Regions from separate parts of the Bradyrhizobium sp. 155 genome, predicted to be linked through region 1. Evidence: predicted binding sites of a transcription regulator. Region 1 holds the regulator's gene; each other region holds the start of a gene.
The links. Region 1 encodes PhoB, which activates phosphate uptake and scavenging genes when phosphate is short. Its sites were predicted from a motif close to TGTCATNNANCTGTCAT; they were not measured.

Region 1 (8,041 bases):
CCTATTGGAAGCAGTTGGCCTGGAGCGGGGCGCTGCTCATCACCCTGACCGTTCTTGCCCTTAATATTTTCGCGCGCATCCTTGGCGCCGAGAGGACCGCAAAATGAGTGATCTTTCCGTGTCGATGAGCGCGTCCGGTGGACTGCCGCACGCGGCGGTGCTGCCCGAGGCGCCCCCCAAGGTGACCGTGCGTAACCTGGACTTCTATTACGGCGAGCACCATGCGCTGAAGAACATCAACCTGACGCTCGGCGCCAACCGCGTTACGGCGTTCATCGGTCCGTCGGGCTGCGGCAAGTCGACCCTGCTGCGCATCTTCAACCGGATGTACGACCTCTATCCCGGCCAGCGCGCCACCGGTCAGCTCATGCTCGATCAGACCAACATTCTCGACCCCAGGCTGGACCTCAATTTGCTGCGCGCCCGCGTCGGCATGGTGTTCCAGAAGCCGACGCCGTTCCCGATGACGATCTACGAGAACATCGCGTTCGGCATCCGTCTCTATGAGAAGATCTCGAAGTCCGAGATGGACGGCCGCGTCGAGAAGGCGCTGCGCGGCGGCGCGCTGTGGAACGAGGTCAAGGACAAGCTCAACGCCTCCGGCCTGTCGCTCTCCGGCGGCCAGCAGCAGCGCCTCTGCATCGCCCGCACCGTCGCGGTGCGGCCCGAGGTGATCCTGTTCGACGAACCCTGTTCGGCGCTCGACCCGATCTCGACCGCCAAGGTCGAGGAGCTGATCCAGGAGCTGTCCGAGGATTACACGATCGCTATCGTCACCCACAACATGCAACAGGCGGCGCGCGTCTCCGACAAGACCGCCTTCATGTATCTCGGCGAGCTGATAGAGTTCGACGACACCAGCAAGATCTTCACGTCGCCGTCAGATCGGCGCACGCAGGATTACATCACCGGCCGGTTCGGCTAGGAGACGCGACATGGGTTCTGAACATACCGCAAAGGCTTTCGACACCGACCTCCAGGAACTCACTCGCCTGGTCGCCGAGATGGGCGGCATCGCCGAGCGCATGATCGTCGAGTCCGTCGACGCGCTGATCCGCCGCGACGTCCCGCTCGGCCAGCGCGTCGTCGCCATCGACACCGAGCTCGACGCGCTGCAGAAGCGCATCGAGGAGCGTGCGGTGCTCACCATCGCCCGCCGCCAGCCGATGGCGGTCGATCTGCGCGAGATCGTCGGCGCCATGCGCGTCGCGACCGATCTCGAGCGCATCGGCGACCTCGCCAAGAACATGGGCAAGCGCGTCGCGGCGCTGGAGACGGACTTCCATCCGCTCAAGCTGTTCCGCGGCCTCGAGCACATGACCGACCTCGTGCAGCAGCAGGTCAAGTCGGTGCTGGACGCCTATGCCGCGCATGATTTGCCGGCGGCGATGGCGGTGTGGAAGGGCGACGAGGAAGTCGACGCCATCTGCACCTCGCTGTTCCGCGAACTCCTCACGTACATGATGGAGGATCCGCGCAATATCTCGTTCTGCATCCATCTGATGTTCTGCGCCAAGAACATCGAGCGGATCGGCGACCACGCCACCAATATCGCCGAGACCGTGTTCTACATGATCGAGGGCCAGGCGATCACCGACAAGCGGCCGAAGGGCGACATGACGACCTTTGCCAACACGGTACCGAACACCTGAAGACTTAAGGAGCGACGACCCGATGGGCGCACGCATTATGGTGGTTGAGGACGAGGAAGCCCTGACCGAGCTTCTCCGCTACAACCTCGAAGGCGACGGCTATGACGTCGAGACGGTGATGCGCGGCGACGACGCCGACACCCGCCTCAAGGAGCACATCCCCGATCTGATCGTGCTCGACTGGATGCTGCCGGGCCTGTCAGGCATCGAATTGTGCCGGCGGCTTCGCACCCGTCCCGAGACCAAGCAGCTCCCGATCATCATGCTCACCGCGCGCGGCGAGGAGAGCGAGCGGGTGCGGGGTCTTGCGACCGGCGCCGACGATTACATCGTCAAGCCGTTCTCGGTGCCGGAGCTGCTGGCGCGCGTGAAAGGCCTGCTGCGGCGCGCGAGCCCGGAGCGCCTCGCCACCGTCCTTGCTTTTGGCGACATCGAGCTCGACCGTGACAAGCGCCGCGTGGCGCGCTCGGGCCGGCCGATCGATCTCGGTCCGACCGAATATCGCCTGCTGGAGTTCTTCCTGGAGCATCCGGGACGGGTGTTCTCGCGCGAGCAGCTGCTCGACAGCGTCTGGGGCCGCGACATCTATATCGACGAGCGCACCGTCGACGTGCATATCGGCCGCCTGCGCAAGCTGCTCAATCTCGGCCGCGAGCAGGACCCGATCCGCACCGTCCGCGGCGCCGGCTACGCGCTGGATGATCGCTTCGCGAAGGCGGAGCAGGTGTAGGGTTGCAGGCTTGTTTGTTGGCGAGCTGTCCCTGCATTCTCAGCCGTCGTCCCGGACAAGCGAGCGAAGCGAGCGCTGATCCGGGACCCATAACCACCGAACGTGGTTTGGCGAAGACTCGGAGTGACCCCTTCCGCACGATTATTGCGTGCTCGGAGTATGGGTCCCGGCCCCCCGTGCGCAATTGCGCACTAGGCCGGGACGACACTGAAATTGTTGAACTGTCTTCGCGTGACGACTAACGGGGACCCGGCTTTACCGGTGCGCGGCGCCGATCCGACGCGGGCTGGTACGCAACGCGCGAGTGCTGGGCGCAATAGGGCAGTCCGGACAGCGCCCTTCCACCGCAGAAGAAGAAGTCCGGGCTCGAGGGATCGCCGACCGGCCAGTGGCAGGTCGCCTCGTTCAATTCCAGCAGCGACAGCCGCTGGCTCATCGGCACCACGTTGTCGTAGGTGACCGGATCCGGCTCAGCCTCGACCTCGAAGGCCTGCGCCAGCGCGGTGTTGCCGCGCGAGATCGGGCGGCTCACCCGCATCATGTGCTGCGCGGGGCGCGCCTTGCGCGGCCGCGGCGCTGCCGATGATGGGCTCTTGGCGCGGCCCGAAAGGCCGAGCCTGTGCACTTTGCCGATCACGGCATTGCGGGTCACATTGCCGAGCTCCGCCGCGATCTGGCTGGCCGAAAGTCCGGCCTCCCAGAGCTTTTTCAGCTGCTCGACGCGATCATCGGACCAGGTCAAAACCGTCATTGCACCCTTTCCCTCGCTGCGCGCCAGCCATCCTGGGGCCTCGCAGCGAATGCCTAAGCCTTCAAAAACCCGTGCCGCCAGAATCCCTTAAGGCTCGCCGGGCGCGTCTTGAACGCCCGAACGTTTACGCCGGTACATAAGGACTTAAAGATCAGAACCACTGCACGAGATGTCGTATCTGACAATCCAAACGCTACAATATGGCGTGACTCCCGCGCAAGAGTCCGCCGACTCGCTTCCACATGTTCCGTGGCCAAATCCCGCAAAATCGGCACCGCAAGACTACGGATTCAGCGTTTCGCGAGGCTTTCCGGGCGGCATTGACACCCGTTTCACCAGGCCTAAGATAGTCGCACGTGCCGCCCTCAAGAGGCGGCACGTTTCGTTTTCCGGGCCGGTCGATGGTGCGTTGCGCAATGCACGCTCACTCCGTCCGCAACATTCAAGTGACCATCATGACTAACAGCGCAGCGCCGCATTTGCTCCCCGTTTTCGCCAGGTCCGACCTTGGTTTCGAGCGTGGCGAAGGCTGCTGGCTGATCGCGACCAATGGCGAGCGCTATCTCGATTTCACCTCCGGGGTGGCGGTGAATGCGCTCGGCCATGCCCATCCGGCGCTGGTCGCGGCGTTGCAGGAGCAGGCCACCAAGCTCTGGCACATGTCGAATCTGTTCCAGAGCCCGGACGGCGAAAAGCTCGCCGCGCGCCTGTGCAATGAAAGTTTCGCGGATTTCGTGTTCTTCTGCAATTCCGGCGCCGAAGCGCTGGAATGCGTGATCAAGGTCGTGCGCCGTTATCACGCCGCAAAGGGTCATCCCGACCGCTATCGCATGATCACCTTCGAAGGCGCCTTCCATGGCCGCACGCTGGCGACGCTGGCCGCAACGGGATCGGCAAAATATCTCGAAGGTTTCGGCCCTCCGATGGAGGGCTTCGACCAGGTTGCGCATGGCGATCTCGATGCCGTGAAAAAGGCAATCGGTCCGCAGACCGCCGGCATCCTGATCGAGCCGATCCAGGGCGAGGGCGGTGTGCGTTCGGCAACGCCCGCCTTCCTGAGGGCGTTGCGCCAGCTCTGCGACGAGAAGGGTCTGTTGCTCGCCTTCGACGAGGTGCAGACCGGCATGGGCCGCACCGGCGATCTGTTCGCGTACCGCCGCCTTGGCGTCGAACCCGACGTGATGTCGCTGGCCAAGGCGCTCGGCGGCGGCTTCCCGATCGGCGCCTGCCTTGCGACCGCCGAAGCGGCGTCCGGCATGACGCCGGGCTCGCACGGCTCGACCTTCGGGGGCAATCCGCTCGCGATCGCGGCTGCGAACGCCGTGCTCGACGTCATGCTCAAGCCCGGCTTCTTCGACCACGTGCAGAGGATGTCGCTGCTGCTCAAGCAGAAGCTCGCCTCCGTGATCGACCGTCACGGCGATGTCGTCAGCGAAGTGCGCGGCGAGGGCCTCCTGATCGGCATCAAGGCCGTGGTGCCCTCCGGCGATCTCGTTGCAGCCTTGCGCGACCAAAAGCTGCTCACCGTCGGTGCCGGCGACAATGTCGTGCGTTTCCTGCCGCCTTTGATCGTCACCGAAGCCGAGATCGAGGACAGCGTCGGGCGGCTCGAGCGCGCCTGCACCGCGTTGTCCGGCAACAAGCGGGCGGCAAGCTGATGAGCAAGTCGCCCGATAAAACACCGAAGCACTTCCTCGATATCAACGAGCTGCCGCTGTCGGAGCTCAAGCGCATGCTCGCTGCGTCCTCCGCGATGAAGGCGAAGCAGAAGGCGCATCAGCCGGTCAGGCCGCTCGAAGGCAAGACCCTGGCGATGATCTTCGAGCGCCCCTCGACGCGGACGCGGGTGTCTTTCGACGTCGCCATGCGCCAGCTCGGCGGCGAGCCCATCATGCTCACCGGCGCCGAAATGCAGCTCGGCCGCGGCGAGACCATCGCCGACACCGCGCGCGTGCTGTCGCGCTATGTCGACGCCATCATGATCCGCATCCTCAATCACGATGCCCTGCTGGAGCTTGCAGCGAACGCCACCGTGCCCGTCATCAACGGCCTGACGCGCCGCTCGCATCCCTGCCAGGTGATGGCGGACCTCATGACCTACGAGGAACATCGCGGCCCGATCGAGGGCAAGACCGTGGCCTGGACCGGCGACGACAACAACGTGCTCGCCTCCTGGGCGCACGCCGCCGAGCGCTTCAAGTTCCAGCTCAATGTCGCGACGCCTCCGGAACTCGCGCCGAAAAAGGCGATGCGCGACTTCATCAAGGCGACCGGCGCGCCGATCATGCTCGGCACGGATGCCGAAGCCGCCGTGCGCGGCGCCGATTGTGTCGTGACCGACACCTGGGTGTCGATGGGCGACAAGGAAGGCAAGCACCGCCACAACGTGCTCAAGCCCTATCAGGTCAATGCGCAGCTGATGTCGCTTGCCAAGCCGGATGCGCTATTCATGCACTGCCTGCCCGCCCATCGCGGCGAGGAGGTCACCGACGAGGTGATCGACGGTCCACAATCCGTCGTGTTCGACGAGGCCGAAAACCGCCTGCACGCGCAAAAGGGCATTCTGGCCTGGTGCTTCGACGCGGTGAAGTAATCCGGGCCGGTATCCGCCGTGCCGGCGAAGTAGGTCTTCATCGTCGTCCTGGCCTTCGCCAGGACGACACCGAATTTGCCGTGCTTGCGTACGATCCGTGCTGCATTCTGGATGCAGCCCTCACCCCTTCCAATTCCGCCTTCCGACCCCAGATAAAGCGCCATGGTTTCCCAATCCCCTGATATGAAAACCGGGCCTGAAGGCCCGGTTCGCGCGCCATCCGCGGTTCCGATCGATGACGCCGTGCTGCCTTACGAGGTCGACGCGCTCGATGTGCGCGGTCGGCTGGTGCGGCTTGGTCCGGCGCTCGACGAAATCCTGACCAAGCACGATTATCCCGCGCCGGTCGGCAAGCTGCTCGGCGAGGCCATCGTGCTGACCACGCTGCTTGGCTCCTCGCTGAAGTTCGAGGGCCGCTTCATTCTCCAGGCCCAGACCGACGGTCCGGTGTCGTTCCTGGTCGTGGACTATCAGGCGCCGGATCGCCTGCGCGCCTATGCGCGCTACGACGCCGCGCGACTCGGCGAGGCCAAAGATACTGGCACGCATTCCGGCGCGCTGCTGGGCCACGGCCATCTCGCCATGACCATCGACCAAGGCCCCGACATGAGCCGCTACCAGGGCCTGGTCGCGCTCGACGGCGGCAGCCTCGAAGACGCCGCTCACGAATATTTCCTGCGCTCCGAGCAGATCCCGACACGCGTGCGTCTCGCTGTCGGCGAGGAATGGCGTTCGAACGACGGCGGCAAGCATCGCTGGCGTGCTGGCGGCATGCTGATGCAGTTCCTGCCGAAGGCGCCCGAGCGTGCGCGGCAGGCCGATCTGCATCCCGGCGATGCGCCCGAAGGCGTCGAAGTGCACGCCGTCGCTGAAGACGATGCCTGGGTCGAGGCACGCTCGCTGATCGAGACCGTCGAAGACGTTGAGCTGATCGATCCGGAGCTGTCCGGGGAGCGGCTGCTCTACCGCCTGTTCCACGAGCGCGGCGTGCGCGTGTTCAATCCGCTGCCCTTGAAGGCGCAATGCTCCTGCTCGCGCGATGCGGTGGCATCGATGCTAAAGAGCTTTTCGTCTGACGACCGTGCCGCGATGGTCAAGGACGACAAGGTCGTCGTGACCTGCGAGTTCTGCAGCTCGGTGTACGAGTTCACGCCGGATGAAGCAGGCGTGGAAGACGCGTAAGGCGTTAGCCTGCAGGTGCGATAGGGTCGGCCAAAGCGGAGCGCGCCCACCATCTCCTGCCCTAGTTCAACACCCGCTTGTTGTCCGGGCTGTCCAGCGAGAACGTCGGCACGTCAATTTCGAAGCGCTCGCCAGTCGCGCTGACCATCTGGTAGCGGCCGGTCATGAAGCCCGAGGCGGTCGTGAGCGGGACGCCGGAGGTGTATTCGAAGCGTTCGCCGGGCGCGAGCGTCGGCTGCTCGCCGACGACGCCCTCGCCCTTCACCTCCTGCTGCCGGCCCGTGGCGTCGGTGATGATCCAGTGCCGCGTCTTGAGCTGCACGGTCTCGTCGCCGGAATTGGTGATGACGACGGTATAGGCCCAGAAATAACGGGAGCGGTCAGCCGACGACTGCTCCGGAACAAAGTTCGGCTCGACGGTCACTTCGATCTGGCGGGTCACGGCGCGGTACATGATTGCCATCATACCGAAAACCGCCCGGGAACCAAACGCCGGAGACGCCTTGGCGACATCGTCCCGCCAGAATTCGCAGGGAAGTACACGTCCAAATGGGCTTGCAAATGTACTTGCTTGTGATCCGGTCGCTTTGCGAGATGACGGCCGGACCGGTACACTCCTTGCCACGTCGCGATTTGCGGAAGGGTTTTTAGGCCCCCGATGACCATTGCCGACCAAGTGACGGGATCGACGATCGCGGGAACCGCTAAACCTGTGGAGGTCAAGTCCGCGGGAGCGAAGCGGCGCGCGGCCGCGCCGGCCATTTCGCTGCCAGCCATCGGCGAGCGCGAGCTCCGGCTGGACCTATTCCGCGGCCTTGCGCTGTGGCTGATCTTCATCGACCATTTGCCGCCGAGCCTTCTGACCTGGTTCACGATCCGCAATTACGGCTTCAGCGACGCCACCGAGATCTTCATCTTCATCTCCGGCTATACCGCCGCCTTCGTCTACGGTCGGGCGATGCTGGAGTCCGGCATCGTCGTCGCCACCGCGCGCATCCTGCGGCGCGTCTGGCAGATCTATGTCGCCCACGTCTTCCTGTTCACGATCTTCCTTGCCGAAATCTCCTACGTCGCGACCAGGTTCGAGAACCCGCTCTACACCGAAGAGATGGGCATCATGGATTTCCTCAAGC
Region 2 (8,041 bases), 1.0 Mb from region 1:
GCCCTCGCGGGCGAGATCGACCGCGGCGATATTGCCGGAATGCGAGCCGCCGCGCACGACGTTCGGCGCGCCCATCAGGATGTCGATGCCGGCCTCGTGCAGGCCGCGCGCGGCCTCCAGCGTGGTCGGAAATTCCGCCACCGAAACGCCATCGCGCACGGCGTCCACGACGTTCTCCTCAGTGGTGTCGTCATGGCTCGCCAGCGGGATCTTGTACTTGTGGGCCAGCGCCACGATCTCGCGCATGTTGGTCGCGGCATAGGCCTTCTGATATTCGAAGCGCTTCGCGAACAGCTCGTCGAGCTCGGCGTCGGTCTTGCCGCCGCCCTTACCGCGATAATAGTCGCGCAGCTTGCCTTCGTCCCGGAACTGGCGCTGGCCGGGGGTGTGGTCCATCACCGACATCAGCCGCACGTCGGGACGGTCGATCAGCTCCCTGGCCTCCTCGACCACGCTCGGCATCGGGATTTCGCAGCGCAGATGCAGGAAGTGATCGGCGCGGAGCAGGTCAGCATCGCGAGCGGTCGTGATTGCGGCGGCAAGCGTGCCGGCGCGGCCGTCGACTTCCTCGGCGCCATCCTCGCGCCAGACCCGGAGCGAGTCGAACACCGTCGTGATGCCTGATGTCGCGAGCTGGCCGTCATAGGAGACGACGGCGGCGACTGGATTCCAGAACACTTTTGGTCGCGGCACGTAATGCGCCTCGAGGTGATCGGTGTGGAGCTCGATCAAGCCGGGCATGATCAGATCGCCGCCGGCATCCTCTGCCCCCGCGGGCGCCCTGCCCTCGCCGATCTCGGCAATGCGTCCATCGGCGAGGGCAAGCCAGCCCTGCTCGATCACCCGTTCCGCCAGCACGATCCTGGCGTTGGCGATCACGATGTCCTTCTTGGCGTTCATGTCCATTTCCTTCAGGCCGCGGCGGCGAAGCTGGTGACGTCGACGGTGCGGTCGGCAATCTGATGACGGATTTCGTCGTCATGGACAATGGCGACCATGGCGACGCCCTGGCGCTTCTTTTCGGCTACCAGCCCGACCACGACGGCGCGGTTGGCGGCGTCGAGCGACGCGGTCGGCTCGTCGAGCAGCAGGATCGGCAGATCCGAGATGAAGCCGCGCGCGATGTTGACGCGCTGCTGCTCGCCGCCGGAAAAGGTCGCGGGCGGAAGCTGCCAGAGCCGCTCGGGGATGTTGAGGCGATGCAACAGTTCGCCAGCACGGGCTTGCGCCTCCGCGCGCGCCAGGCCGTTGACGATCAGCGGCTCGGCGACCACGTCGAGGGTCGCGACGCGCGGCACCGCGCGCAAGAACTGGCTGACATAGCCAATGGTCGCGCGGCGGATGTTGAGAACCTGCCGCGGCTCGGCGGTGGCGAGATCGACCAGCGCGCCGCGATGGTGGATGCCGATCCGGCCGGAATCGCAACGATAATTGCCGAAGATCATCTTCAGGATCGACGATTTTCCGGCGCCTGATGGCCCCGACAGCACGACGCATTCGCCGGGATTGACGTGAAAGGTCACGCCGCGCACCACGGGCAGCTCGATGCCACCTTGCAGGTGCATCGTGAAGGTCTTGTTGGCGTCGGCGATGTCGATCATGGCGGTCATTGGAGAACTCTTCTTGCAAGGCTCATTACGTTGGAAGGCTCATGGCGGCAGGATCGAGGAGACGAGCAGCTGGGTATAGGGCTCGCGGGGGTCGTCGAGCACCTGATCGGTGAGGCCGGTCTCGATGACTCGGCCGCCCTTCATGACCATGACCCGATGCGACAGCAGGCGCGCGACCGCGAGATCATGGGTGACGATGATGACCGCGAGATGCAGCTCCGCGACCAGGCTGCGCACGAGGTCGAGCAGACGGGCTTGCACGGAAACATCGAGGCCGCCGGTCGGCTCGTCCATGAACACCAGCCGCGGCTCGGTGACGAGGTTGCGGGCGATCTGGAGCCGCTGGCGCATGCCGCCGGAATAGGTCCGCGGCGCATCGTCGATGCGCGCGATGTCGATCTCGACGCGAGTCAGCCAGTCCGACGCGGTATCGCGGATGCGGCCGTAGTGATTCCACCCCACCGCCATCAGCCGCTCGCCGACATTGGCGCCGGCCGAGACGGTCATGCGCAGCCCCTGCGCGGGATCCTGATGAACGAAGCCCCAATCGGTACGAAACAGGAAGCGCCGCTCGGCCTCGCCCAGCGTGGTGAGATCGCGGGTGACGCCATCGCGCATCCGGTAGGACACCTCACCGCCGCTGGCCGCGAGCTGACCCGACAGCAGCTGCAGCAGCGTCGATTTGCCCGAGCCGGATTCGCCGACGATCGCCAGCACCTCGCCGGGGTAGAGCGCAAAGGACACGTCGCGGCACGCCGCGATCCGGCCATAGGACTTACTGAGGGATTTTGCGACCAGCAGCGGCTCGTCGTTCTCGAGCATGTCTTGATCAGCCATTCGATGCCTCCTGCGCCTTGTCCTTGTACGGCGCGGCGCTGAGGCTGCCGTGATGGCCGGCGGCCTGACGTCCCTCGCAATAATCGGTGTCGGAGCAGACGAACATGCGCCCGCCCTTGTCGTCGGTCACGATCTCGTCGAGGTAGGAATTTTCAGCGGCGCACAACGCGCACGGCGCGTTGAAGCGGTACGGCTCGAAGGGATGGTCCTCGAAGTCGAGCGACACAACTTGCGTATAGGGCGGGATCGCATAGATGCGCTTCTCGCGGCCGGCGCCGAACAGTTGCAGCGCCGGGCAATTGTCCATCTTGGGATTGTCGAATTTGGGCGTCGGCGACGGGTCCATCACGTAGCGCGCATTGATCTTCACCGGATAGGCGTAAGCCGTCGCGATGTGGCCGAAGCGGGCGATGTCCTCGTAGAGCTTCACATGCATCAGGCCGTATTCGGCGAGCGCGTGCATGCGCCGCGTCTCCGTCTCGCGCGCCTCGAGGAAGCGCAGCGGCTCCGGGATCGGCACCTGGTAGACCAGCACCTGATTTGCGTGTAGCGACGTCTCCGGAATGCGGTGGCGGGTCTGGATCACGGTCGCATCGATCGTCGCCGTCGTCGTGGCGACGCCGGCGGTCTTGGCAAAGAACTTCCTGATCGAGATCGCATTGGTGGTGTCGTCGGAGCCCTGGTCGATCACCTTCAGCACGTCCTCGGGCCCGAGGATCGCGGCCGTCACCTGCACGCCGCCGGTGCCCCAGCCATAGGGCATCGGCATTTCACGGCTGGCGAACGGCACCTGATAGCCGGGGATCGCGATCGCCTTGAGGATCGCGCGGCGGATCATCCGCTTGGTCTGTTCGTCGAGATAAGCGAAATTGTAGGCGGGCGCGTTCATTCCGCGGCCTCCTTCATGGCATCGGGCGCATTGGCCTCAGTGAATTCCTTCCGCAGCTTGCGCAACAGGCCGAGCTCAGACTGGAAGTCGACATAATGCGGTAGCTTCAGATGCTCGACGAAGCCGGTAGCCTGGACGTTGTCCGAATGCGACATCACGAATTCTTCGTCTTGCGCGGGGGCGAGTGCCTCTTCGCCGAGCTCGCGCGCACGCAACGCGCGGTCGACCAGCGCCATCGACATCGTCTTGCGCTCGCTCTGGCCGAAGGCGAGGCCATAGCCGCGGGTGAAGCACGGCGCCTCCGTCGCGGAGCCCTTGAACTGATTGACCATCTGACACTCGGTGAGCTCGATCGAGCCGAGCGGCACGGCGAAGCCGACGTCTTCCGCGGAGAATTCAACCTCGACCTCACCGAAGCGAATCTCGCCGGCGAAGGGATGGTTGCGGCCGTAGCCGCGCTGGGTGGAATAGCCCATCGCCAGCAGAAAACCTTCGTCGCCACGCGCGAGATTTTGCAGGCGCAGGTCACGATCGGCGGGAAAATTGAGCGGCTCGCGAGTGAGATCGCCGACGCTGGCGCCGTCCTTAGCCTGAGGCGAGGATTCGATCAGCCCGTCGCGGCCGAGGATGTCGGTCACCCGCGGGGTTGGCGCAGACGATGCTTCGGCCGTCGCCGGTGTCTCCGGCACAAAGCCCTCGGCGAGCGAGGGATCGAGCAGGCGGTGGGTATAGTCGAAGGTCGGGCCGAGGATCTGGCCGCCGGGAATGTCCTTGAAGGTCGAGGACACCCGCCGCCGTATCCGCATCGCGCCGGTCTCGACCGGCTCGCTGGCGCCGAAGCGGGGCAGCGTCGCGCGGAAGGCGCGGACCAGGAAGATCGCCTCGATCAGATCGCCGCGCGCCTGCTTGATGGCGAGCGCCGCGAGCTCGCGGTCATAGAGCGAGCCTTCGCTCATGACGCGGTCCACGGCGAGACCAAGCTGCTCGGAGATCTGGTCGAGCGAGATTTCCGGAACGCTTTGGTCGCCACGCCGCGCACTGGCGAGCAGGCGATGGGCGTTCTCGATGGCGCGTTCGCCGCCTTTGACTGCGACATACATGCTTAGCTTCCCCTGCTCACGATACGCGTGGTGCGCGGGATCGCAACCATGGCGTCATCGGCGACCAGCACCACATCGATACCGCGCGGAAACAGCGCCTCGTTAATACGAAGTCGCTCGAACACGTCGAACGGCTTGATCGACGCCTGGAGCGTGGCGACGCCGTCGATGCCGGGCCCGCGCAGCTCGAAGCTGCGTCCCGAATCGAGACTCTCGACCTGCAGGATCAACGTGGTCGACCGATCCGGATATTCGCTGGTGCCGAGCGCGAAGCGCTCCAGCGAAGGCAGCGCCCCGCCGTCGCTGATCAGCGCGAAGCTGGCGATGGAAGAATCCTGCACCACCGGCGCACCAGTATGGAATTTCAGCCATTTCACGACGTCGGAAGTCTCATGCATGCGCGCATCGAGCCAGAGCGGCGTGTCGTGATCGAACAGCGTCAGCGCGATCGCGGCCGTCCCGCGCATCATCACACGAGGCGCTCCTGATGTCGGCACGATGCGCTGCACCGATCCCGGCCGCGCCATCGCGTCCATGACCGAGCGAAAGGTCGATTGCGCCGACAAGACCTTATCGGCGAACCCCGGCGGCAGTTCCGCAATCGTGGTCATGATCTCACCCCTCACCGCGCACCATGGTGTAGAAATCAACCTTCGTCGCGGCGGTCTGGGCCGCCACCTGCTTGCGCCTGACCATCAGCTGCTCACGCAACGGCGCGATAATGTCCCGCTCCACCGCGGCGCCGAAATCGCTGGACTGCACCAGGGCATCGCACAGCGCGATCAGCCGCGCCTTCTCGCCGTCGCGGCCGAGCGTGTAGCCGAAACCGACCTCGCCGCTCGCAAGCCGCACCGCGGCGCGCGACACCGTGGCTTCACCGAGGTTGAACGGCGCACCATCGCCGCCGACCCGGCCGCGCAGCATGACGAGGCCGTTTTCCGGCGCGCGCAGATCCTGATGCGCCGGCAAAGCGAGAGCGTGGAGGCGAGCGGCGATCTCGCCCGCCTCCGCGTGCGCCAGCACGGACATTGCGGCCTTGCGCTGGGCTTGCTGATTATTGTGCTGGGTCACCGCATCCACCGACTTCTCTGCAGAACTTGCCGAATCCAAGTTGTCTATGATACTAGACAACTTGATACGGGAGCGCCATGACTGTTTCGTGACAAAGGCGTGATTTCTGGAGTAGCTTCCCGGCCACATGAGCATGCAGGACACAGCCTCCTCCGGCGTCGCGTTGTGGCGCCTCGTTGCCGACGGCATCGAGCGCGGCATCGCCGACGGCCGCTTTGCGGCGGGCGACAAGCTGCCGGGCGAGGTGGAGATCGCCGAAACCTATCGCGTCAACCGCCACACCGTGCGACGCGCGCTGGCCGCGCTTGCCGAGCGCGGCATCGTGCGGGCAGAACGCGGCAGCGGAACCTATGTCGAGGCGCAGAAGCTCGCTTATCCACTGCGCTCGCGGACCCGTTTCTCCGAGATCGTCGGCGCGGACGGCCGCGAACCGCATGGCCGGCTGATCGAGGCGTCCGCTGACGTTGCGACCCGCGAACTCGCGCGGGAGCTTGGCCTCAAGACCGGCGCACCGCTGGTCCGGATCGAGGCGATGCGCCTCGCCGACCGCACGCCGATCTGTGTCTCCACGACGTGGCTATCGGCACAGCTATTCCCCGCTGCGGGCGACGTCTTTGCCGCGACCCGCTCGATGACGAAATTGCTCGAGCATTACGGCGTCCGGGACTATCGCCGCGGCGCGACCCGGATCACCGCCGGTATCGTCGACGCAACCGACGCCGCACGGCTCGATCTGGCGCTGGGACGGCCGATCCTGGTGGTCGACGCCACCGATCACGATCTCGACGGCAAGCCGCTGGTCACCAAGCATTCGCGCTTTGCGGCGGAGCGGGTGGAATTTCTGGTGGAGAACGGGTGAACTGGCTGCCCTCTGCCCCTCTCCCCTTGCGGGAGAGGGTGGCTCGCCGCGCTAGCGGCGAGACGGGTGAGGGGTTGCCTCCGCGCACTGATCTGAATTGAGGATGCAGACCCCTCATCCGGCGCTTCGCGCCACCTTCTCCCACAAGGGGAGAAGGAAGAAGGTTACGCCACCGCCCGCCGCCCGATAATCGCAAAACGCAATTTGCCCGAAACGAAATCGATCGCGGCGACTGCGACCAGGATCATCAGGATCAGGAACGACACCTTCTGCCATTCCAGCACGCGGATCTGCTCGGCGAGCTGGAGGCCGATGCCGCCGGCGCCGACGATGCCGATGATGGTGGCCGAGCGCGTATTCGACTCGATGAAATAGAGCACCTGCCCGGCAATCACGGGCAGGACCTGCGGCAGCAGGCCGAAGCGAATCTCGTGCAGCGCGCTACCGCCGGAGGCGCGGATGCCCTCGACCTGCTTCTGGTCGGCGCCCTCGATCGCCTCCGAGAACAGTTTTCCAAACGCGCCGAAATCCGACACGGCAATAGCGAGCACGCCGGCAAACGGGCCGAGCCCGACCACGTTGATCCACACCAGCGCCCAGATCAGCGTGTCGACTCCGCGGATTGAATCCAGGAAGCGCCGCACCGGAAACCGCAAAATCCTCGACGGCACCACATTGCGCGCGGCAAGAAGACTGACCGGCAGCGCGAAGACCGCGGCCAGCGTCGTGCCGAGCAGCGCAATCGACAGCGTCTCGCCCAGCGCCTTCAGATAGACCGGCAGCGACGAGCCGGGATCCGGCGGGATCATCATCAGGCTGATCCAACCGAGCTGGCTGAGCCCCGCGAACAACCGCGACGGCGAGAAGTCGAGATCGATGAGGCCATAAATCAGAACCGCGAGCGCCGCGACGATCATCGCCGGCATCGGGAGCCGCGCCGAAGCCGGCCGGTCGAACACATCAGGGTAGCGCGCGCGAAGCGCTGATGTGTCAATGTCCTGCGGCCCCGTCACGTCCGCGCCTCCTTGCCGAACAGGCGGCCGCGCAGCCAGCCGGTGCTGATGTCGATAATGAAAACCGTGACGATGATGGTGAGCAGGATGGCGCTGACGTCCGAGTAGTAGAACTTGCGGATGGCGACGACGAGCTCCTGGCCGATGCCGCCGGCACCGACGAAGCCCATCACGGAGGCCTCGCGGACGTTGATCTCGAAACGCAGCAGCGCGTAGCTGGCATAGCCCGCCGTGACCTGCGGCAGGATGGCGAAGCGCATGCAGGACAGCCAGCTCGCGCCGGTCGAGCGGACGCCTTCGACCGGTTTCATGTCGGCGTTCTCGACGATCTCCGAGAACAGCTTTCCAAGCGCGCCGGTGGAGTGAATCGCGATCGCCAGCACGCCCGCCATCGGCCCCAGCCCGAAGGCGATCACGAAGATCAGGGCAAACACGATGCCGGGGACCGTGCGGGCGAATTCGAGCAGGCGCCGCACGACGAAGCGCAACCACGGCGCGGGCGAGGTGTTTTCAGCCGCAAAGAAGTTCAGGCAAAACGCAAAAGTCGCGCCGATCAGCGTGCCGACATAGGAGATCAGCAAAGTCTCGCCCAGCATCCTCAGCCATTTGCGCCAGCCCCACAGCCACTCGCCGACATCGGTCCAGACCCGCTGGCCGGTGTC
Region 3 (8,041 bases), 3.1 Mb from region 1:
TCGGGATCAAGACCAACTCCTCGGTCGGCGTGCTCTATGCGGTGGAGCGCGGCGCCGGCATCGGATTCCTGCCGACGGTTTCGATCGCGCTCGGCGCCCCGCTGGTTGCCGTCGATCTCGGCGTCAGCCACCACGCCGATCTCTGGCTCACCTATCATAAGGAGTTCCGCGCCTCCGAGCGCCACAAGATCGTGGTCGATTGGCTGAAGAAAATCTTCGATCCCAAGATCCATCCCTGTTTCCGCGACGAGTTCATCCACCCGAACGCGCTGGCGCCGATGATGACGGCCGCGCGCGCGGCCTTTGGATTGACGGGTTATGTCGCGGCAATGCCGACTTAAAGCTCGAGCATGATGCTTTCGTAAAACCGCTTCGCAGTTTTCCGGGATCCTCCTCTGGGCCGACGCGGGCAGGCTTCGCTTCACCACCGATATTCGAAGCCGACCGTGCCCTGGTGCGACGTCAGCTCGTTGCGGAACTTGCCGTCGTAGTTGACGTAGAGCCGCGCCGTGTTGGTCAGGCTGAGCGAGGCCGAGGCGCCTGCATCCGTACCGTAGCGGCTCTCGCCGATGCCGGGCACGACGATGCTCTGGGTCCCGAGGCTGACCTGCACCGATCCCAGGTTCTGATAGAAATTGTCGACGAACTTGCCGTAGGCGGACAGGTCCAGGATCTTCTGGTCGAAGATGAAGTAGCGCCCGATCTCGGCTCCGATCATGACGCGCGCGCGCGAGAGCGCCGTCGAGCCGACATTGAGTGGATCGAGGCCGCCAACCTCCTGGAACGCGACGCTGGTGGCGCGGACATATTCCAGTGCGCCCTTGGGCACGATGCGCATGTGGTCCTTGGTCCAGTAATAGCTGATCTCGGTCAGCGCGCCGTCGATTGCGGCGCGATAACCCGCGGTCGCAAGTCCCAGGCCAGTATCCCGGCTGGAGCGGACCTTGCCGAAGCCGTGCACCACCGCGAAGGTCCAGGTCCAGGGGCCCTTGTCGACCGAGCCGCTGAAGCCGAGTTGCGTCAGATCCAGCGTGGCGGACTGAAGTGCGAGCGGCACGTCGATATCGGTGTGGCTCTGGTCGACGGAGAAGCCGAGATTGACACCCGGCGCGAGCCGCGCGCCAAAGCCTGCGACACCGCCAAACGTCTTGCGCTTGTCCCCGACAAAGTCTCCTTGCGCATCCGTCCGGACCGAGATGCCATAACCCTCGAACCAGGTGCGGTAGCGCGGGTCTTCCGTGCTCGCCGACGCGCCGCCGCCGCCGGGATTGGTCCGAAACGCCCGGTTGACGCCGCCAGATGCCTGGTTTCCGAGCCGCTCCAGGAAATTCGAGCCGAGATTGAGCGAGCTGTTGCCGGCCGACTGGTCGTAATTGGTCGCGGTCGGCATCGGAATTGGCATCGGAATCGGCGTCGGTGACGGCGTGGGTGTCGGGGTCGGCGTGGGCGTGGGACTCTGCGCAAAGCCTGATGTCGTCGACAGTACCATGATGAGAGCAAACGCCACGGCAGCCGCGATCCAGCGGACGCGGTTCAGCCTGATCGCCTGCCGTGTCTCTGAGGGCTGCGAAATGCAGCACATGGCGACAAATCCTGAAGCAAAGGGCGGCGCGCAAAAAAGCAACAGGAGCGGCGCACGCGTGCCGCGATTTGTTCCGAACTGTTACTGAGGGTCAACCGGCTGGCGCGTCCCGGCAAAGGCATTGCTTCCGATTGTGGTTCCGCGGCCACAGGTCGCAAATTGCGGACGGGCACTCGGGTCGAAGTCTTGAAATTCGCGCGCGGCTTGCTAAGGGGCGATTTTCATGTTGCAATATCGGACACAATCGGAATTGGCCGCTCGACTGTGCGTTTCGCGACTTTGAGACTCAAGACTCGAACAGACTACCGGAAGCCCGTTTGTGGCGTGGCACGCGAAAAGCGGCCGCGTCGTTTTTGTATCTAGCGGAGGAGACTGAGGATGCCGCAAAAGGGCACCGTCAAATGGTTCAACCCGACCAAGGGCTATGGGTTCATCAAGCCGAACGGCAGTGACAAGGACGTCTTCGTCCACATCTCCGCCGTCGAGCGCGCCGGACTCTCGACCCTCAATGAAAATCAGGTGGTTGAATACGATCTCGTGGAGAACCGCGGCAAGGCATCCGCGGAGAACCTCAAGGTTTCCTGATTTCTCTCGCGGTCTGCGCAAGAGATCATGACGTTGCCCCCGGCTCTGCCGGGGGTTTTTTGTGGAATGAGAAGTATTCCGAGTGCGACGGCGCTTCACCGCACCAACGGCGAAACCAGAAAATTCTCCGACGGCCCGCTGCCCGCGGTCTTGCACACATCGCCCTCGATCTGGACCTTGCCGGTCGCGAGCAGGCTCAGTGCTGCGGGATAGATGCGGTGCTCGACTTCAAGGATACGCTCCGACAGCGTGTCCGCCGTGTCGTCGTCGCTGACGGGAACCGCGCCCTGCATCACGATTGGGCCGGCGTCGGTCTCGGGGATCACGAAGTGCACCGTCGCGCCGGACAGCTTGACGCCGGCGCGCAAGGCCTGGCCGTGCGGGTCGAGACCGGGGAAGGACGGCAGCAGCGAGGGATGAATGTTGAGCATCCGCCCGTACCACGCCTTGGTGAATTCGGCCGTGAACAGGCGCATGAAGCCGCCGAGGCAAATCAGCTCGATGCCGTGCTGATCGAGTGCTGCTTGCAGCACCTTCTCGAAGCCGGCGCGGTCCTTGCCGAACGGCTTGCTTTCGATCACCAGCGTCTTCACGCCGCTCGCTTTGGCCCTTTCCAGCCCCAGCGCATCGGCCTTGTTCGAGATGACGAGCGAAATCTCCGCCGGAAAATCCGGCGCGGCCGCGCCCTTGATCAGCGCAGCCATGTTGGAGCCACGGCCGGAAATCAGGATGGCGACGCGGCGTTTCATTACAGCGCCGGTCATTACAGCGCCAGGTCGAGATGGCCGTTATAGACGACGCGGTGCTCGCCCTCGGCCGGGATCACGCTGCCGAGCTGTGCCACGGTCTCACCGGCGTCAGTGAAGATCTCCACGACCTCTTCGACCTTGTCCGGCTCGACAATCGCGATCATGCCGATCCCACAATTGAAGGTCCGCAGCATTTCGAGCTCGGCGATGCCGGCCTGCGCGGCCAGCCATTTGAACACCGGCAGCACTGGCAGGCGCGCCAGATCGATACCGACGCCGAGATGCTTCGGCAGCACGCGCGGAATGTTGTCGGTGAAGCCGCCGCCGGTGATGTGGGCAAGCCCCTTCACCGCGCCGGTCTCGCGGATCGCGCGCAGGCAGGATTTGACGTAGAGACGCGTCGGCGTCAGCAACGCGCCGCCGAGCGTCATGACGGGCGCAAACGGCGCCTGCGCCCCGAAGCCGAGGCCGGATTGTTCCACGATCTTGCGCACCAGCGAGAAACCGTTGGAGTGCACGCCCGACGAAGCGAGCCCGATCACGGCATCGCCGGCGGCGATGTCCTTGCGCGGCAAGAGCGTGCCCCGCTCCGCGGCGCCGACGGCAAAGCCGCCGAGGTCGTAGTCGCCGTCTTTGTAGAGGCCGGGCATCTCGGCCGTCTCGCCACCGATCAGGGCGCAGCCGGATTCGCGGCAGCCTTCGGCGACACCGGCGACGATCGACGCGGTCGCCTCCGGATCGAGCTTCCCGCAGGCAAAATAGTCGAGGAAGAACAGCGGCTCGGCGCCCTGCACCACGAGGTCGTTGACACTCATGGCGACGAGGTCGATGCCGATCCCGCCATGCAGGCCGGTCTCGATCGCGATCTTGACCTTGGTGCCGACGCCATCGGTCGCGGCCACCAGGATGGGATCCTTGAAACCGGCCGCCTTGAGATCGAACAGGCCGCCGAATCCGCCGATTTCGGCGTCGGCGCCGGGCCGTGCGGTGGCGCGCACCATCGGCTTGATCAGGTCGACCAAGCGGTTGCCCGCATCGATATCGACGCCTGAATCGGCGTAAGTGAGGCCGTTTTTGCGGTCGGTCATGCCCGATTTCCAGTGGGTTTGCGGCTGGTTACGTCGAATTCCGGGGACGCGCAATGGCTCGCATGGCGCGCCGCCGTATACTATGTAGAGATATCAACCGGTTCAGCCTCCAAAGGGCCGAATTCGAGGTCAGGCCGGGTGCCGGGAAGCGCCGTGTGAGTATACCGAACATCATTACTTTGGGCCGCATCATGCTGGTCCCGATCATCGTCTGGGCCATCGTGTCGAGCCAAATGGAGGTGGCGTTCGCCGTATTCCTGATCGCCGGTATCAGCGACGCGGTCGACGGCTTCCTTGCCAAGCGCTTCAACATGACGAGCGAGCTCGGCGCCTTGCTCGACCCGCTCGCCGACAAGGCGCTGCTGGTCTCGATCTACATGGCGCTCGGCATCTGGGGCGCGATTCCGCGCTGGATCGTCATCCTGGTGGTCTCGCGCGACATCATGATCGTCGCCGCCGTGATCATATCGTGGCTGTTCGACCGACCTGTGGAGATGAAGCCCTCAAAGGTATCCAAGCTCAACACTGTGGCCCAGGTGGCGTTCGCGGCGCTGGTGCTGGCCGCCCTCGCCTTCGGCTTCAAACCCGGTCCTTATGATATAATCCTGATGGGCCTCGTCACGGTCTTCACGCTCTCCTCCGTGTCGCTCTATCTTGTCGAATGGTTGCGGCACATGAGCACGATCGAGGCCAAGTGAGTTGGGAGCGGCCCCGTAAAAGGCCAACTCCCGCTCGATTAGGTCGCATCTCGTCAAACGAAGCCGGCACGCCGGCACGGAGCAAAGCAAGCGTGCCAGGCCGCGTTCATCCCCGACAGTTGGCGTTTTCGCTTCCGCATGCGGAGAGCCTGAGCCGGGACAATTTCCTCGAAGGCCCCGTCAACGCCGCCGGTCTTGCCCTCATCGACGCCTGGCCGGAATGGCCGAACCGAATCATGTGGCTGGCCGGCCCGGAAGGAAGCGGCAAGAGCCATCTCGCCGCGATCTGGGCCGAGGCTTCAGGCGCCCGCTCGACCACGGCCAATGGGCTGACCGCCGAGGCCGTCCCGGCTGCGCTCGCCACCGGCGCGCTGGTGGTCGAGGATCCCAAAGCCAGGGAATTCGACGAGCGCGCCCTGTTCCATCTGATGAATCTGGCCCGCGAGGACGGCGCCTACGTCCTCTTCACCGGACGCGAGGTGCCCGCGTCTCTCGAGATCGAGCTCGCCGACCTGCGCTCGCGGCTCCGCGCCGTCCCCGTTGTCTCGCTGCTGCCGCCCGACGACCAGCTCTTCCGCGGCCTGATCGTCAAGTTCTGCGCCGACCGCCAGCTCGCGGTGGACGAGAGCGTGGTCAGCTACCTCGCCACTCGCCTGGAGCGGTCCTCGGCCGCCGCCCGACGGGCTGTGGACCTGCTGGACAGCGAGGCCTTGCGCCTCGGCCGCCCCGTCACCCGGGCCCTGGCGGCCGAGCTGCTCCGGGATGTCTGACCAAGGCGGGTTGACGCGGCCGGGCGGCGGAACATCAATGTCATCGAAACGTCATCGCTCTAACACATGCTCCCGCGGGTTTTGCGCGTAAGTCGCAAATTGGGGCGAACTGGATGGACCGACTTCTGATGGATTCTGCGCAAGCTGTTGAAGTTAAGGAAAAAGCCCCGGAAGCCGAAGGCCCGCCGGCGATCGCATCGAGCCCCGAGCGGTTCATCAATCGCGAGCTTTCCTGGCTGCACTTCAACCGCCGCGTCCTGGAGGAATCGGTCAATCCCAGCCACCCCATGCTGGAGAGGGTGCGATTCCTGTCGATTTCAGCGAATAACCTCGACGAGTTCTTCATGGTCCGCGTCGCCGGCATCAAGGCCCAGGTGCGCGAGGGTATTGCTGAGCGCAGCCCCGACGGTCTGACCCCGTCCGAGCAGCTCGCGCTCATCAACCGGACCGTCTCGCAGCTTGCCTCCGACCAGCAGGCAATCTGGCGCGACCTGCGCGGCACGCTCGCCGACGAGGGTATCGTGCTGGTCGAGGGCAAGGAGGTCACCAAGGCGGAACGAACCTGGGTCGAGGACTACTTCCTCAGCAACGTGTTCCCGCTGCTGACGCCGCTCGCGATCGACCCGGCCCACCCCTTCCCGTTCATTCCGAGCCTCGGCTTCACCATCGCGCTCCAGCTCACGCGCGCCGCCGACGGCAAGCAGATGAACGCGCTGATCCGCATGCCCGGCAAGATCGACCGCTTCATCCGTCTGCCGGCTGACGGCAAGGTCGTCCGGCTGATCTCGCTGGAGCAGGCCACCGCGCTGTTCATCAACCGCCTGTTCCCCGGCTACAATCTTCACGGCCAGGGCGCCTTCCGCGTCCTCCGCGACTCCGAACTCGAAATCGAGGAAGAGGCCGAGGATCTCGTCCGCCTGTTCGAGACCGCGCTGAAGCGCCGCCGCCGCGGTTCGGTGATCCGACTCGAGATCGACGCCAAGATGCCGGAGCAGCTGCGCAGTTTCGTGCAGCACGCGCTGTCGACCGCCGACGACGAGGTGTTCCTGGTCGATGGCGTGCTCGCCATGAACGAGCTCTCGCAGCTCACCCGCCTTGACCGGCCCGATCTCGAATTCACCCCTTACGTGCCGCGCCATCCCGAGCGCGTGCGCGAGCAAGGCGGCGACATCTTCGCTGCGATCCGGCAGAAGGACCTCGTCGTCCATCACCCCTACGAATCCTTCGACGTCGTGGTGCAGTTTCTCCAGCAGGCGACGCGCGACCCCGACGTCGTCGCCATCAAGCAGACGCTCTACCGCACCTCCAGCAACTCGCCGATCGTGCGCGCGCTCGTGGAAGCCGCCGAAGCCGGCAAATCCGTCACCGCGCTGATCGAGCTGAAGGCCCGCTTCGACGAGGAGGCCAACATCCGCTGGGCGCGCGACCTAGAACGCGCCGGCGTGCAGGTCGTCTACGGCTTCCTCGAACTGAAGACCCACGCGAAACTCTCGATGGTGGTGCGGCGCGAGGGCGGCAGCCTCACGACCTACGTCCACACCGGCACCGGCAATTACCACCCGGTGACCGCGCGCATCTACACCGACCTCTCCTACTTCACCTCGGAGCCGACCATCGGCCGCGACGCCGCGCGCGTGTTCAACTTCATCACCGGCTACGCTGCGCCGAGCGATCTGGAAAAGATGGCGGTGTCTCCGCTGACCCTGCGCAAGCGCATCATCGAGCACATCCAGGGCGAGACCGCGCATGCGCGGCACGGCCGGCCTGCTGCGATCTGGATGAAAATGAACGCGCTGGTCGACCCCGACATCATCGACGCGCTCTACGAGGCCTCACAGGCCGGCGTGCAGGTCGAACTCGTGGTGCGCGGTATCTGCTGCCTGCGTCCCGGCATTCCCGGCTTGTCGGAGAACATCCGCGTCAAGTCGATCATCGGACGATTCCTCGAACACGGCCGAATTTACTGCTTCGGCATGGGCCAGGGCCTGCCGAGCGCGAAAGCGGCTGTGTATATCTCCTCAGCCGACATGATGCCGCGCAACCTCGACCGCCGCGTCGAGGTGCTGTGTCCGCTGCAGAATCCCACGGTGCATCAGCAGGTTCTCGAACAGATCATGGTCGCGAATCTCAAGGACAATGAACAGAGCTGGCAATTGTTGCCGGACGGGTCCTCAACGCGTATGAAGACCGCGAAGGGCGAGGAGCCTTTCAACGTCCACAACTACTTCATGACAAATCCGAGTCTGTCTGGCCGTGGTAAGTCGCTCAAGGAATCCTCGCCGCGCCGCCTCACGCGCCGTAATGAACGTCATCAATCCTGATCCGGGATCGTCGACGTGAAGCGGCCGCGCAAGCGCGGCTCGAGCGTCGCGGTCATCGACATCGGCTCCAACTCGGTCCGTCTCGTCGTCTACGAGGGACTGACGCGGAGCCTCATTCCCATCTTCAACGAGAAGACGCTGTGCGGCCTCGGGCGCGAAGTGCAGAGCACGGGACTGCTTGCGCCCGACGCCGTCGACAAGGCGCTGACCTCGCTCAAGCGCTTCCATGCGCTGTGCCGGGTCATGCA

Region 2: the regulator PhoB is predicted to act here: its motif matches at 5,585-5,601, upstream of phnF (phosphonate metabolism transcriptional regulator PhnF).
Region 3: the regulator PhoB is predicted to act here: its motif matches at 5,511-5,527, upstream of IVA93_RS20985 (RNA degradosome polyphosphate kinase).

The regions. Positions count from the first base shown of each region.
Region 1 is NZ_CP064704.1:7,372,524-7,380,564, reverse strand. It holds gene pstA (phosphate ABC transporter permease PstA) at 1-107, shown strand, start outside; gene pstB (phosphate ABC transporter ATP-binding protein PstB) at 104-925, shown strand; gene phoU (phosphate signaling complex protein PhoU) at 936-1,652, shown strand; gene phoB (phosphate regulon transcriptional regulator PhoB) at 1,675-2,382, shown strand; gene IVA93_RS35060 (GcrA family cell cycle regulator) at 2,621-3,133, opposite strand; gene IVA93_RS35055 (aspartate aminotransferase family protein) at 3,589-4,791, shown strand; gene argF (ornithine carbamoyltransferase) at 4,791-5,726, shown strand; gene IVA93_RS35045 (Hsp33 family molecular chaperone) at 5,889-6,908, shown strand; gene apaG (Co2+/Mg2+ efflux facilitator ApaG/CorD) at 6,970-7,362, opposite strand; gene IVA93_RS35035 (OpgC domain-containing protein) at 7,567-8,041, shown strand, end outside.
Region 2 is NZ_CP064704.1:541,294-549,334, reverse strand. It holds gene IVA93_RS02620 (alpha-D-ribose 1-methylphosphonate 5-triphosphate diphosphatase) at 1-900, opposite strand, end outside; gene phnL (phosphonate C-P lyase system protein PhnL) at 912-1,610, opposite strand; gene phnK (phosphonate C-P lyase system protein PhnK) at 1,650-2,447, opposite strand; gene IVA93_RS02605 (alpha-D-ribose 1-methylphosphonate 5-phosphate C-P-lyase PhnJ) at 2,440-3,336, opposite strand; gene IVA93_RS02600 (carbon-phosphorus lyase complex subunit) at 3,333-4,436, opposite strand; gene phnH (phosphonate C-P lyase system protein PhnH) at 4,439-5,047, opposite strand; gene phnG (phosphonate C-P lyase system protein PhnG) at 5,052-5,516, opposite strand; gene phnF (phosphonate metabolism transcriptional regulator PhnF) at 5,635-6,366, shown strand; gene phnE (phosphonate ABC transporter, permease protein PhnE) at 6,531-7,379, opposite strand; gene phnE (phosphonate ABC transporter, permease protein PhnE) at 7,376-8,041, opposite strand, start outside.
Region 3 is NZ_CP064704.1:4,276,681-4,284,721, forward strand. It holds gene IVA93_RS20950 (LysR family transcriptional regulator) at 1-341, shown strand, start outside; gene IVA93_RS20955 (autotransporter outer membrane beta-barrel domain-containing protein) at 422-1,582, opposite strand; gene IVA93_RS20960 (cold-shock protein) at 1,961-2,167, shown strand; gene purN (phosphoribosylglycinamide formyltransferase) at 2,263-2,916, opposite strand; gene purM (phosphoribosylformylglycinamidine cyclo-ligase) at 2,931-4,004, opposite strand; gene IVA93_RS20975 (CDP-alcohol phosphatidyltransferase family protein) at 4,160-4,702, shown strand; gene IVA93_RS20980 (P-loop NTPase family protein) at 4,795-5,472, shown strand; gene IVA93_RS20985 (RNA degradosome polyphosphate kinase) at 5,601-7,793, shown strand; gene ppx (exopolyphosphatase) at 7,809-8,041, shown strand, end outside.